2 regions of the Streptomyces sp. NPDC001902 genome follow, and region 2 is predicted to be linked to the other one. Evidence: riboswitches for the same ligand, from Rfam matches in the RefSeq annotation. Region 2 holds a riboswitch; the other holds the start of a gene.

Region 1 (6,735 bases), on a different contig from region 2:
AGCTGCTCGCCAAGATCGCCTCGGAGCAGGCCAAGCCCGACGGGCTGGTCGTCATCGAGCCCGGCACCGAGCGCGAGCTGCTGGCCCCCATGCAGGTGCGTACGCTGCCGGGCGTCGGGCCCGCGACGGCGGAGCACCTGAGGCGGGCGGGCATCCTCACGGTCGGCGAGGTCGTGGAGGCGGGGGAGGCCGAGCTGGTGCGGCTGCTCGGCAAGGCGCACGGCGCCCATGTGCACGGGATGGCCCTGGGGATCGACGAGCGGCCCGTGGTCGCCGACCGCGAGAGCAAGTCGGTCTCGGTCGAGGACACCTTCGACGTTGACCTCACCGACCGCGTCCGGGTCCGGCTCGAGGTGGACCGGCTGGCCGACCGCTGCGTGCGCAGGCTGCGCACGGCGGGCCGCTCGGGCCGCACGGTGGTGCTGAAGGTGCGGCGGTACGACTTCACGACGCTGACCCGATCGGAGACCCTGCGCGCCCCGACCGACGACCTCGCGGTGGTGCGGGAGACCGCGGCGCGGCTGCTGGAGGCCGTCGAGATCACCGGCGGCGTACGCCTGCTCGGGGTCGGTGTCGCGGGGCTCGCGGACTTCACGCAGGAGGACCTGTTCGCCCAGGCGGCCGAACGGGAGGAGGAGGCGGGCGAGGGGTCCGCCCCGTCCGAGGGGGCTGACGAGCGGCCCGTGGAGGAAGCCCGGGAGCCGGAGCCGGCGGAGCGGCGCTGGGTGCCGGGCCAGGACGTGCGGCACACCGAGCACGGCGCGGGGTGGGTACAGGGCAGCGGGGTCGGGAGGGTCACCGTCCGCTTCGAGGAGCCGGGCTCGCCGGCGCCGGGGCGGGTGCGCACCTTCGCGGTGACCGACCCGGAACTCGAGCCGTCCGAACCGCTCCCGCTGGTGTTACCGGGCCTGCGGGGGCTCCCGCGTCAGGCGTCGCCGGCCAGCTTGCCGAAGTCGTGGTCCGGCGGGGGCTCCGGCACCGGGCCGGACAGCGAAGGCCCGCTCATGCCGTAGTGGTGGTAGAGCTGCAGCTCCTGCTCGGGGGAGAGGTGCCGGCCCACGCCGAAGTCCGGGGCGTCCTTGATCAGTGCCTTGTCGAACGGCACGCGCAGCTCCTCCCCGGTGAACTCGCTCGGTTCCAGCGGCACGAAGGCGTCGCGGCTGAACAGGCCGGTGCGCACCGCGGCCCACTCGGGCTCTCCGGTGGCGTCGTCGAGGTACACCTCGTCGACCGTGCCGATCTTCATCCCGTTGCGGTCGAAGGCCCTGCGCCCGATGAGGCTGCGCGGATCGATACCGGTCTGCACGGTCCCTCCAACTGGTCGCGATTAATCCTATTTAGGCACGAAAGGTGGCGGCTGTCACATGACCCGTCCCCGGACCGCGCTGGTACGCTGACAGCGGCTGCTGACCCCTTGCGGGAGAGTCCTGGCGACGCGGGGAACCGTCCGCCGGGCGCCGAAGGAGCAAACCCTCCCCGGAATCTCTCAGGCATCCGTACCGCATGGGTGAGGTCACTCTGGAAAGCAGGAAGGGCGGCACACCGCGTGCGCGGCCGCTTCCTCACCGACGGTGAAAGCCGTCCCGGCACCTGCGGGACGGTGAAGCTCTCAGGTTCAGATGACAGAGGGGGAGGCCGTGTCGCGTCAGACCAGGAGGCCTCCGCAGATGACCGCCAACCGCATCCCACTCTCCGAGCTGGAGCGCGGCATCCCCTTCGAGCAGCGCCACATCGGGCCCGACGCCGGTGCGCAGGCCAAGATGCTCGCGCAGGTCGGCTACGGCTCGCTGGACGAGCTGACCGCCGCCGCCGTGCCGGACACCATCAAGAGCGCCGAGGCGCTCGGTCTGTCCGACGCCCGCACCGAGCCCGAGGTCCTCGCCGAGCTGCGCTCGCTCGCCGACCGCAACCAGGTGCTGCGCCCCATGATCGGCCTCGGCTACTACGGCACCTTCACCCCGCCGGTCATCCTGCGCAACGTCATGGAGAACCCCGCCTGGTACACGGCGTACACGCCCTACCAGCCGGAGATCTCCCAGGGCCGCCTGGAGGCCCTGCTGAACTTCCAGACGGTCGTCGCCGACCTCACCGGGCTGTCCACCTCCGGCGCCTCGCTGCTCGACGAGAGCACCGCGGCCGCCGAGGCCATGGCCCTGGCCCGCCGGGTCGGCAAGGTCAAGGACGGCGTCTTCCTGATCGACGCCGACACCTTCCCGCAGACCGTCGCCGTGATCGAGACCCGCGCCGAGCCGACCGGCGTCGAGGTCGTCGTCGCCGACCTCAGCGAGGGCATCCCGGCGGAGATCGCCGAGCGCGGCGTCTTCGGCGTGCTGCTGCAGTACCCGGGCGCCTCCGGTGCCGTGCGCGACCTCAAGCCGCTCGTGGAGCAGGCGCACGGGCTCGGCGCGATCGTCACCGTCGCCGCCGACCTGCTGGCCCTGACCGTGCTCACCTCCCCCGGCGAGCTCGGCGCGGACATCGCGGTCGGCACCACCCAGCGCTTCGGTGTGCCCATGGGCTTCGGCGGCCCGCACGCCGGTTACATGGCCGTCCGTGACGCGTACGCCCGCAGCCTCCCGGGCCGCCTGGTCGGCGTCTCCGTCGACGCCGACGGCGACAGGGCCTACCGTCTGGCCCTGCAGACCCGCGAGCAGCACATCCGCCGCGAGAAGGCCACCAGCAACATCTGCACCGCGCAGGTGCTGCTCGCCGTCATGGCCGGCATGTACGCGGTCTACCACGGCCCGGAGGGCCTGGCGCAGATCGCCCGCCGCACCCACCGCTACGCCTCGGTCCTCGCCGCGGGCCTGCGCGCCGGCGGTGTCGAGGTGACCACCGGAGCCTTCTTCGACACCGTCACCGCCCGCGTGCCCGGCCGTGCCGCCGAGGTCGTGGCCGCCGCCCGCGAGGCCGGGGTGAACCTGCGCCAGGTCGACGCCGACCTGGTCGGCATCGCCTGCGACGAGACCACCGGCCGCGCCGACCTCGCCGCGGTCTGGGACGCCTTCGGCGTCACCGGCGCCGACGTCGAGGCCCTGGACGCGACCACCGGGGACGCGCTGCCCGCCGGTCTGACCCGCGGCGTGGACTACCTGACCCACCCGGTCTTCCACCAGCACCGCTCCGAGACCGCGATGCTGCGCTACCTGCGCCGCCTCGCCGACCGCGACTACGCGCTGGACCGCGGCATGATCCCGCTGGGCTCCTGCACCATGAAGCTCAACGCGACCACCGAGATGGAGCCGGTCACCTGGCCCGAGTTCGGCGCGCTCCACCCCTTCGCGCCGGCCGACCAGGCCGAGGGCTACCTGACGCTCATCCGTGAGCTGGAGGAGCGCCTCGCCGAGGTCACCGGCTACGACAAGGTCAGCCTCCAGCCGAACGCCGGTTCCCAGGGTGAGCTCGCCGGCCTGCTGGCCGTCCGCGCATACCACCGCGCCAACGGTGACGCCCAGCGCACCGTGTGCCTCATCCCGTCCTCCGCGCACGGCACCAACGCCGCCAGCGCCGTGATGGCCGGCATGAGGGTCGTCGTCGTGAAGACCGCGGGCGACGGCGAGGTCGACGTCGAGGACCTGCGCGCCAAGATCGAGCAGTACCGCGACGAGCTCGCCGTGCTCATGGTCACCTACCCCTCCACGCACGGCGTCTTCGAGGAGCACATCGGCGACATCTGCGCCGCGGTGCACGACGCGGGCGGCCAGGTCTACGTGGACGGCGCGAACCTCAACGCCCTGGTGGGCCTGGCGAAGCCCGGCCACTTCGGCGGCGACGTGTCGCACCTGAACCTGCACAAGACCTTCTGCATCCCGCACGGCGGCGGCGGCCCCGGCGTCGGTCCGGTCGCGGTCCGCGCCCACCTCGCCCCGTACCTGCCGAACCACCCGCTCCAGCCGTCCGCCGGCCCGGAGACGGGCGTCGGCCCGATCTCGGCCGCCCCCTGGGGCTCGGCCGGCATCCTGCCGATCTCCTGGGCGTACGTACGGCTCATGGGCGGCGAGGGCCTCAAGCGCGCCACCCAGGTGGCGGTGCTCAGCGCGAACTACGTGGCCAAGCGCCTGGAGCCGCACTTCCCGGTGCTCTACACGGGTCCCGGCGGTCTCGTCGCGCACGAGTGCATCATCGACCTGCGCCCGCTGACCAAGGAGACGGGCGTGACGGTCGACGACGTCGCCAAGCGCCTGATCGACTACGGCTTCCACGCGCCGACGATGTCGTTCCCGGTGGCCGGGACGCTGATGATCGAGCCGACGGAGAGCGAGGACCTCGCGGAGCTGGACCGCTTCTGCGACACGATGATCGCGATCCGCGCCGAGATCGAGCGGGTCGGCTCGGGGGAGTGGCCCGCGCAGGACAACCCGCTGCGCAACGCCCCGCACACGGCGGCGGCGCTGGGCGGCGACTGGGAGCACCCGTACTCCCGTGAGGAGGCGGTCTTCCCGTCCGGCGTGTCGGCCGCGGACAAGTACTGGCCGCCGGTCCGCCGCATCGACGGCGCCTTCGGCGACCGCAATTTGGTCTGCTCCTGCCCCCCGCTGGACGAGTACGACGCGTAAGGGCGCCTGACGCGCTCAAGGGTCGGCCCCGCTGCTCCAGCGGGGTCGGCCCTGTGTCGTTCCCGGCCCGGGTCAGGCCGCCGTGACGATGTGCTCGCTGCCGAGCGGGCGGTGCGGGGCGATGATCTGCCCGTCGGGGAGGAGCTCACCGGTGTCCTCGAAGAGCAGGACGCCGTTGCACAGCAGGCTCCAGCCCTGCTCGGGGTGGCTGGCCATGATGTGGGCGGCCTCGCGGTCGGGGCTGCCGGCGGACGGACAATGCGGCTGGTGCGGGCACATGGACGACGTCTTTCGCTGCGAGTGGTGTGAAGTACGGCTGCCTTGGGTAGGAACCTCAGTCATGCCGCTCCCCCGTTCAGTCGGTCGGTCCCAGTGTTGCTCTACTGAGGGATTTCCGCAGGGATTTCGCGTGAGCTGTCCTCGTTAGTTGGGGACGCATTCACTCTCGCGGGCGGTTGCCCGGACAATGCAACGCCTCCGTGACCGGGCGGTCACGGAGGCGTGTGCGGGTCGCCCCAGCCGGGAGCCTCAGGCGGTGGTGCCGAGCAGGGGTGGCGGAGCCAGCCGCAGGGTGAGCACCGGCACCAGGTCGGAGAGCCGGTGCATGCGGTGCGCGGCGATCCCCGGCGGGGCCGGCGCCAGCGGGATCAGCAGGTCGGAAGGGGCCGGCTGGGCCGTGCCCGCGTCCGCTGTGACGTCCCCGTGCAGCCACAGCGTCAGCATGTAGAGCCCCGGTACCGAGAGCAGGTGCGGCTGGTAGGGGGTGGTGAGCGCGTCGGCCTGGCGCAGCGCGCGCTCGGTGGAGGCCAGGTAGGGGCCCTCGCAGAAGTGCGAGAACGCCCAGCCGTCCGGGGTGTCCACGGTCTCGCCCGCGGCGGCCACCTTGTCGCCGGTACGGATGTGGAAGCGCCAGCCGGTCAGTCGCGCCCGAGGCAGTCCTCCCGGTTCGGTGATCACGGGGTCGAGGACGTGCAGGGGGAGCGGATGCTCGGCGACCAGGGGCCCCGTGGCGTTGCGCAGTGAGGGGGTGCGGGCCTCACGGACGGCGGTGGGGGAGCTCAGGGCGGCGAGAACGCTCCGCAGGGCGGGAGCGGGGGCTGGGGCTACCTGCAGCGGCATGGTGGGCGGCCTCTCATGAGGAGACACGGGGGGTGTTCGGCGGGGCGCGGACAGCACTGTCAGCGATGGAGCAGACGAAGCGGCGGCAGGCCGGGACAGCCCGGATCCGCGGGGCGCGCGGGGGCGGCGGCGTACGGAATCAGCGTGGGCATGCGGATCCCTTCCCGTGGCCGGATGCGTCGCGGGCGCGCGGCGGGTCGCGGAGGCTCTGCCTGTGAACGAAGGATATACGAGGAGTGTTCGCGCAGTGTTTCATCTAGCCGTCAGTGATATTACGGGCAAGGCGCTTCCAGGTCACCCGGGGAAGGTAATAGCTCCCCAATTGCGCCGTCGCCCACGCCGTGAACTGCGCTTTCCGCGCTACTGCGGATGGCTGAATCTCGTCGGTGTTTTTCACGACACTGGCGCCGACGGCATGTGAATTCCGTCCATGCCCGCGGAATGTGCCGCAAGACGGTGCTCGTGGCCAGCTTAGCGGCTCAGCGCAGGCGCCGGGGGCCTTATCGATCTCAGGGCTGGGCATGATGTGATCACGGCCCACTCGAGGAAGGACCTCCGATGGGGGAAAAGGTCGCGGCCACGGGGTTCGACCTGGCCGACCGCCAGCGCTACCGCAGGAAGCTGAAGCAGTGCCTGCTGGGGTTGGAGCGACTGCTGGAGGAGAAGCGATTCGACCGCCCCCGCAATCTGATGGGGCTGGAGATCGAACTCAATCTCACCGACCGCGACGGGCTGCCGCGCATGATGAACGAGGAGGTCCTCGAGCGCATCGCGAGCCGTGATTTCCAGACCGAGCTCGCACAGTTCAACATTGAAGTGAACATCGCCCCGCACCGGCTTTCCGGCCGGGTCCTGGACCGGCTCGCAGAAGAGTTGCGCATGGGCCTGGGATATGCCGAGGGAAAGGCCCGCGAGGTCGGCGCCCGCATCGTGATGGTGGGAATCCTGCCCACCCTCGGCGCGCAGGACCTGGTCGGCGCCAACCTCTCCCGCGTCGACCGCTACATGCTGCTCAACGACCGCATCCTCGCCGCCCGCGGCGAGGACATCACCCTGGACA
Region 2 (6,735 bases):
CTCCGAGGCGATCATCTCAAGGGTGGACTGCTGGCGGTGCAGTTCGGCGTCGACGGCGGCGGCGACGTCGGGGTCGAGCTCGTGCAGTGAGCTGTTGAGAAGCGACATCAGGGGGGTCATCCGTCCGGAGGTCGGAGTGGACAGGGCGGAGCGGTCGGGAGGTCCCGAGCGGTCAGTTGCCGGTGAAGGCGGTGTACTCGTCCGCGGAGAGCAGGTCGGCCGGCTCCTCGGAGATCTTCACCTTGAACAGCCAGCCGCCCTCGAAGGCCGCCGAGTTCACCAGCGAGGGGTCGTTGACGACGTCCTCGTTGACCTCGGTGACCTCGCCGGAGACCGGGGCGTACAGGTCGCTGACCGACTTGGTCGACTCCAGCTCACCGCAGGTCTCGCCCGCGGCGACCGTGTCGCCGACCGCCGGGAGCTGGACGTAGACGACATCGCCGAGGGCGTTCGCCGCGTGCTCGGTGATGCCCACCGAGGACACGCCGTCCGCGTCGGCGGCCGAGACCCACTCGTGCTCCTTGCTGTACCGCAGCTGCTGGGGGTTGCTCATGGCGTGAATTCTCCTGGATGACGGTATGTGCTGGTGAACGGCTGTCTTGACAGGTGGGACGGCTGTGCCGGATGTGACCGGTGCCTCAGCGCTGCCGCTTGTAGAACGGCAGGGCGACCACCTCGTACGGCTCATGCGTACCGCGGATGTCCACGCCCACGCCGGAGGCGCCCGGGGTGGCGTGCGCGGCGTCCACGTAGGCCATGGCGATCGGCTTGCCCAGGGTCGGGGACGGGGCGCCGGAGGTGACCTCGCCGACCACCTCGCCGCCCGCCACCACCGGGTAGCCCGCGCGGGGGACCCGGCGGCCCTGCGCGACCAGGCCGACCAGCTTGCGCGGCGGCGCGGCCTCGGCCTTCGCGGCGGCGGCGGTCAGGGCCTGCCGGCCCACGAAGTCACCCGGCTTGTCGAACTTCACGACCCGGCCGAGTCCGGCGTCGAAGGGGGTGAGCGCGGTGGTCAGCTCGTGCCCGTACAGCGGCATGCCCGCCTCCAGGCGCAGCGTGTCGCGGCAGGACAGGCCGCACGGCACCAGGCCGGCGTCCGCGCCCGCCTCGGTCAGCGCCTGCCAGAGCTTCTCCGCGTCGGCCGGGGCGACGAACAGCTCGAAACCGTCCTCGCCGGTGTAGCCCGTGCGGGCGATCAGCGCGGGGACGCCGGCGACGGTGCCGGGCAGGCCCGCGTAGTACTTCAGCCCGTCCAGGTCGGCGTCGGTGACCGACTTGAGGATCCCGGGGGACTCCGGGCCCTGGACGGCGATCAGCGCGTACGCGTCCCGGTCGTCGCGGACGGCGGCGTCGAAGCCGGCCGCGCGCTCGGTCACCGCGTCCAGGACGACCTGGGCGTTGGAGGCGTTGGCGACGACCATGTACTCCTGGTCGCCGAGGCGGTAGACGATCAGGTCGTCGAGGATGCCGCCGTCCGGTTCACAGATCATCGTGTAGCGCGCACGGCCCACGGCCAGCGCCGAGATGTGGCCGACCAGCGCGTGGTCCAGGGCCTCGCCCGCGGCCGGACCGGTGACCGTGATCTCGCCCATGTGGGACAGGTCGAAGAGACCGGCCCGGGTCCGCACGGCGGTGTGCTCGTCGCGCTCGCTGGCGTACCGCAGCGGCATGTCCCAGCCCGCGAAGTCGGTCATGGTGGCGCCGAGGGCGCGGTGCAGCGCGTCCAGTGCGGTACGGCGGGGTTCACTCATCGGGCGGGCTCCCAAGGCAAGGAAACGACGGATAGGGCCATGACGGGCAGGCCCTCCCCATCTGTCATCGGAACCTGAGAGGTTCACCTGGACCCTCCGAGCGGAGGAGTCCCGGTTTGCACCTTGGGTGGGACGGCGCCCCGTCGGCCGGGGCGGACTCGTCCGCTTTTCAGATGTGCCTCGGACGCGCGGTATCTGTGCCTGAGAGATTCAAGGGAGGACTTGCTCCTTCGGCGCCCCACCCCGCCGTGGCGGTGCGGAAACTCTCCCGCGCGGCCTCGAACGGCCGGTATGAGATTGAGGCCGCCATCATTGCACGGGCTCCCGCCGTTGTCGCGATCGCGTCCCGGATGTCCCGGTCCGGTTCCGATCCGGTAGTAACCCCGCCGTTCCTCTGGGTAGGCAAAGACACAGGATTTACCATTTCTTGAACGTCGGACCCGGAGGCGAGCTGTGCGGTGGCAGAGTGCGTATGCGACGGCCGGAGGTCCGGCCGTGTCCCGGCCGGTACCGGCGCGGGCCGGGGGAGCGCGCCGCGGGGGCCGGGCCGTGCGGCCGCGCCGGCTCCTCGATCTGCGGCGGGGGCGCCGGCCCGTGCGCACCCTGCGCTACCCGGCGGGCGACGTGCTGGTCGTCTCCGGCCTCCCGGGCGGCGGGAAGAGCACCCTCATGCGGCGCGCGACGGGGGGTGCCCGCCTGATCGACTCTCAGGACGTACGGGAACGCTGGCAGGCCCGGCTGCCGCGGCTGCTGCCGTACGCCCTCTACCGCCCCCTGGTGCGGATCGCGCACTACGCGGGGTTGTGGCGGGCGCTGCGCTCCGGCGACAGCGTCGTCCTGCACGACTGCGGCACCCTGCGCTGGGTGCGCGCCTGGGTCGCCCGTCAGGCCCGGCGCCGCGGGCGGGGCATGCACCTGGTGCTGCTGGACGTCCCCTTGCGGACCGCGCTGGACGGCCAGCGCGAACGCGGCCGGGGGGTGTCGACGTACGCCATGGTCCGGCACCGCAACGCCTCCCGCCGCCTGCTGGCGGAGGCCGAGGCCGGCCGGCTGCCCGCGGCGTGCGCCTCGGTGGTCCTGCTGGACCGCGAAGCGGCCCGGGAGCTCGAGGCCATCGACTTCGACGGCTGAGCGGCCGGGCCGCGACGCGTGAGGGACGGTACCGCTACGGAACCTGCGGTTCCGCCGCGCCCTCCGGCGCGAACTGCCCCTCGGGCGAGAGCTGCCCGTCGGGCGAGAGCTGCCCGTCGGGCGAGAGCTGCCCGTCGGGCGAGAGCTGCCCGTCGGGCGAGAGCTGCTGCCCCTGGTCGTTCAGGGGGAGCGGCAGCGGGATCGGCAGCGGCAGTGCGCCGGTGAGCAGCTTCGGCACCGCCAGCAGCAGGGCCTGCAGGTCGGCGACGACGGTGGCGACACCGGCCGTCACACCCGCGAGGTCCTTGGCCAGCACCTTGGCCAGCAGGTCCGTGACGTCCTGGACCAGCTTGGTGAGCGCGTTCTTGACGTCGGTGACGGCGTCCGCGGCGCCCTGGTCGCCCGGCCCGCCGATCTGGTCGACGGCGCTCAGGTCACCCGGCTGGCCGGGATCGGCCGGCTCCAGGCCCGGTTGTGGCGCGCCCGGATCGTAGGCCGACGGGTCGGTGACACCGGGAGATACCGCACCAGCCTGGTCGAGAACCGAGGCCAGCTGCTGGCTCGCCTCTTCCAGACCCCTGCGGAGTTCCTCCAGTTTCGCCGAGTCAGGGGCTTCGACCTGGGCCTCCTGGGTGAGCTTGGCACCGATGGACAGCGTGTCACCCAGCTTGGCGATGAGTTCGGCGTTGCCCGTCTGCGCCGCGCGGGCGGCGAGGTGCTCGACCTCGACGGCCGTGCTCCGGGTGGGGGCGTGGGCACTCGCGACACCGCCGGTGAGGCCCATCGTCAGCGAGGCGCAGACAGCCGCCGCTATGAGGGTGGAGTTGATCCTGGTGATGCGCATGTCGAGATATCTCCCGGTTGAGGGTTTTCTCCTTGCTCGTCCTACCTTCGGAGCCGTAGTGACGCTTCGCAACCGGACGATCGCATCGTGTGACGACCCCGGGATGCGGGGGTCGCGCGCGCCCGTCGCCGGATAGGGTTTCCACGGAGCGCACCACCACAGGAAATTGCGAGGCGAGACGCAGTGAACATCCCGGGGCAGCGGATACCGGACGGCTTCGCCCCGGCGGGCCACGGTGGGGGCGGCTGGCCCGCCAACGAACTCGAGGAAGTGCTCTCCGCGGCACTCGGCGACCCGGGTGCCACGGCCCGCGTCCTGGAGGTGCTCGGGCGCTCGCAGTTGTGGATCCCGCTGCCGAACGGCGGCGGCCCCGACAGCACCGACCTCGACCTGCCGACCCTCGAACTCGAAGGCGGCGTCTACGTCCCGGTCTTCAGCTCCGAACGGCAGTTCCTCGCCGCCGGTTCCGGCATGAGCTTCGCCGTCGCCCCCGCCCGCGAGTTCGCCCGCGGGCTGCCCCCGCAGCTCGGGATCGCCGTGAACCCCGGTGGCGCGGTGGGCATCCCGCTGCCGCCCGCCGCCGTGATGGAGCTGTGCCGCACCGACCGCGAGCCCGGCACCCCGACCGGGGCCCGGGTCCGGCTGTGGGAACCCTCGCCGGACGAGGAGCCGGTCGACTTCCTGGCCGCCGCCGCGGGCGAGTTCGCCGTGCTCCCCGTCGTGCTCTCCGCCCGCCGCGCGCTGGCCAGTGTCGAGGGCGATCCCGCCACGCTCTTCGTCGGCGTCGAGCTCGACCGCTGGCAGGAGGAGGACCGGGCCGCCGCCATGGCCGCCCTCGGGCGCGCGCTCGGCGCCGTACCGCTGCCCTGGCAGGTCAACCTCGTGCTGCTGGACGTCGCACAGGACCCCATCGGCGACTGGATGCTGGAGCGCGTGCGACCCTTCTATGTCGGCACGGGCGCATAACCTGGGTCCGACACGACACCCGAAGCATTCGGCGAAGCAGACGACGCGGACGAGGCAGACGCGGAAGGGCGGGACACGTGAGCGCCGGCGTGGGAGGGGGCGGGGGGCTGGAGCATGCGCTCCGGCAGGTGACGCCCGGTAGGTACGACGCCTACGAGGAAGTGCTGCGGACCCTCGCCGACAGCCAGGTGTGGATGCTGCTCTGGCAGGGCACCCCCGGCGGGGCGGACGCGCAGTACGGCAACATGGAGGTCGCCGGCCACGGCTACGCGCCCTGCGTGACCTCACCGCAGGAGTTCTCCGCCTGCGGCTGGAACCGGGCCCACGAGGTGGTCTCCGGTCGGGAGATCGCGGCCTCGCTCTTCCCCGACCGGTGGGGCCTGTGGCTCAACCCGCACGCCCCCGGCGGCGGCGTCGGCATCCCCTGGCTCGACCTGCGGCGCGTCTGCCTCGGGCTCGACCGCTCCCCGGCCGGACCGCTGCGGATCGGCGAACCGGCGCTCCAGATCCCCCAGTACTACGCCCTGTTGTCCCAGCAGGCCCATCGCACCCCGGCCGTCCGCTCGCTGCGGCGCGCATGGGTCCAGCCCGCGCTGGGCGAGCCGTACCTCGCGATCGGCGTCGACCTCTACGACGCCGGGCCCCAGGCCGCGGAAACGGTGCGCCTGATGATGCAGTCCGCCCTCGGGGCGGTGCCGCAGGGGCTGCCGGTCGCCACGGTCGCGCTCACGGACGAGTACGACCCGGTGGGCATGTGGATGCGGGCCTCCGCGCAGCCCTTCTACTCCCGCGACGCCCACGGCGTACCGGGTGCGCCCGGTGTCCCCGGTACGACGTACGGCTGGGCCCCCCAGCCGTACTGACGCCTCCGGCGGTTTCCGCGGTCCGGTGCGTCGGTCCGCCGGCGGCTTGCGCGCCGTCGCGCCTGCGGCGGGCCTTTCCCTCCCGCCCACCCGTGCGGCGCCGTCGACGGCAACGGGCGGGCGGGCGGGCGGGCGGGAGACAGCCCACCACGACCCGCCCCGCACGGCGCGCCGCAGGCCACCCTCACAGGACCGCGTCGATGAGCCCCAGCGGCGGGCTCCCCAGCTCCAGCAGCGCCCCGTGGAAGCGCTGCAGCGAGAACTCGGGCCCCCAGGCGCGCCTGGCCCGCTCGCGCAGCCGCATGATCTCCAACTTGCCCCAGGTGTAACGGCCGTACGCCGCGTCGAAGGTGCCGCGCCGTGCCTCGGAGGCCGCGCCGGCCCGGGCGAGGTGGGCGTCCCGCATGAAGCGCTGCGTGGCGTCCTCCAGCGTCATCGCCCCGGTGTGCAGCCCGATCGCGCACGCGAGCCGGGTCACGCGTACGAGCGCCTCCAGGGCGACGCCGATCGCGAAGCGGGGGTCGCGGGCCCGGAAACCCTCCTCGAGGCAGACCTCCTCGACGTAGTGCGCCCAGCCCTCGCAGAAGGACAGCGAGTGCAGGACGCGCCGTACCTGCGTGGGTGCGTGCCGCAATGCCCTGCCGTGGGCGAAATGGCCGGGCGCCACCTCGTGGACGGTGATCGCCGGCAGGCTCGTACGGCTGAAGACCGAGAGCCACTCCTCGCGTTCCTCCTCCGGCCAGTCCGGCTCCGGCGGGGTGACGTGGTACCAGGAGGCGGAATCGGGCTCCTCCGGGGCGGCCCAGGTCATCATCGCCATGGACCAGCGGCGCGACGGCGGCGCCGGCCCGACGAGGCAGTCGCCGTCGAGCCAGGGCACGAGCCCCCGCTGCCGGGTGAACTCGATGACCTCGTCCGTGAGCCGGGCGGCCTCGGGGATGACCCCGTCCGCGTCCGGATGGTCGGCGAGCAGCCGGGGGATGAGCTCGTCCACGGTGGCCTTGGGGTCCAGTCGTCCGCAGGACTCCGTGAGGAGCCCGGTGAGCCGGTCCCGCTCGCGCTCGGCCTCGTCGGCGAGTGCCGACAGGTCGACCCGCAGGCCCTCCTGACTGCCCATCAGGAGCGCCAGCGCCTCCCCGCCGAGCCGTGGGTCGGGGTCGCCGGTCTCCGCGGCGCGGGC

Evidence for each region. Region 2 has a riboswitch for glycine ahead of gcvT (glycine cleavage system aminomethyltransferase GcvT). Riboswitches for the same ligand answer to the same signal wherever they lie in the genome.
Region 1: another riboswitch for glycine. It lies ahead of gcvP (aminomethyl-transferring glycine dehydrogenase); the one in region 2 lies ahead of gcvT (glycine cleavage system aminomethyltransferase GcvT).

The regions. Positions count from the first base shown of each region.
Region 1 covers NZ_JBIATA010000051.1:9,405-16,139, forward strand. Annotated here, with positions in the region: gene ACFYYN_RS42685 (DNA polymerase IV) at 1-1,013, shown strand, start outside; gene ACFYYN_RS42690 (PRC-barrel domain-containing protein) at 926-1,306, opposite strand; glycine riboswitch at 1,408-1,512, shown strand; gene gcvP (aminomethyl-transferring glycine dehydrogenase) at 1,668-4,556, shown strand; gene ACFYYN_RS42700 (DUF5999 family protein) at 4,629-4,835, opposite strand; gene ACFYYN_RS42705 (hypothetical protein) at 5,085-5,675, opposite strand; gene ACFYYN_RS42710 (glutamate-cysteine ligase family protein) at 6,234-6,735, shown strand, end outside.
Region 2 covers NZ_JBIATA010000043.1:20,974-27,708, forward strand. Annotated here, with positions in the region: gene glyA (serine hydroxymethyltransferase) at 1-108, opposite strand, end outside; gene gcvH (glycine cleavage system protein GcvH) at 173-553, opposite strand; gene gcvT (glycine cleavage system aminomethyltransferase GcvT) at 639-1,751, opposite strand; glycine riboswitch at 1,803-1,929, opposite strand; glycine riboswitch at 1,931-2,032, opposite strand; gene ACFYYN_RS40885 (AAA family ATPase) at 2,205-2,882, shown strand; gene ACFYYN_RS40890 (hypothetical protein) at 2,917-3,726, opposite strand; gene ACFYYN_RS40895 (enhanced serine sensitivity protein SseB) at 3,910-4,692, shown strand; gene ACFYYN_RS40900 (enhanced serine sensitivity protein SseB C-terminal domain-containing protein) at 4,770-5,555, shown strand; gene ACFYYN_RS40905 (DUF885 family protein) at 5,740-6,735, opposite strand, start outside.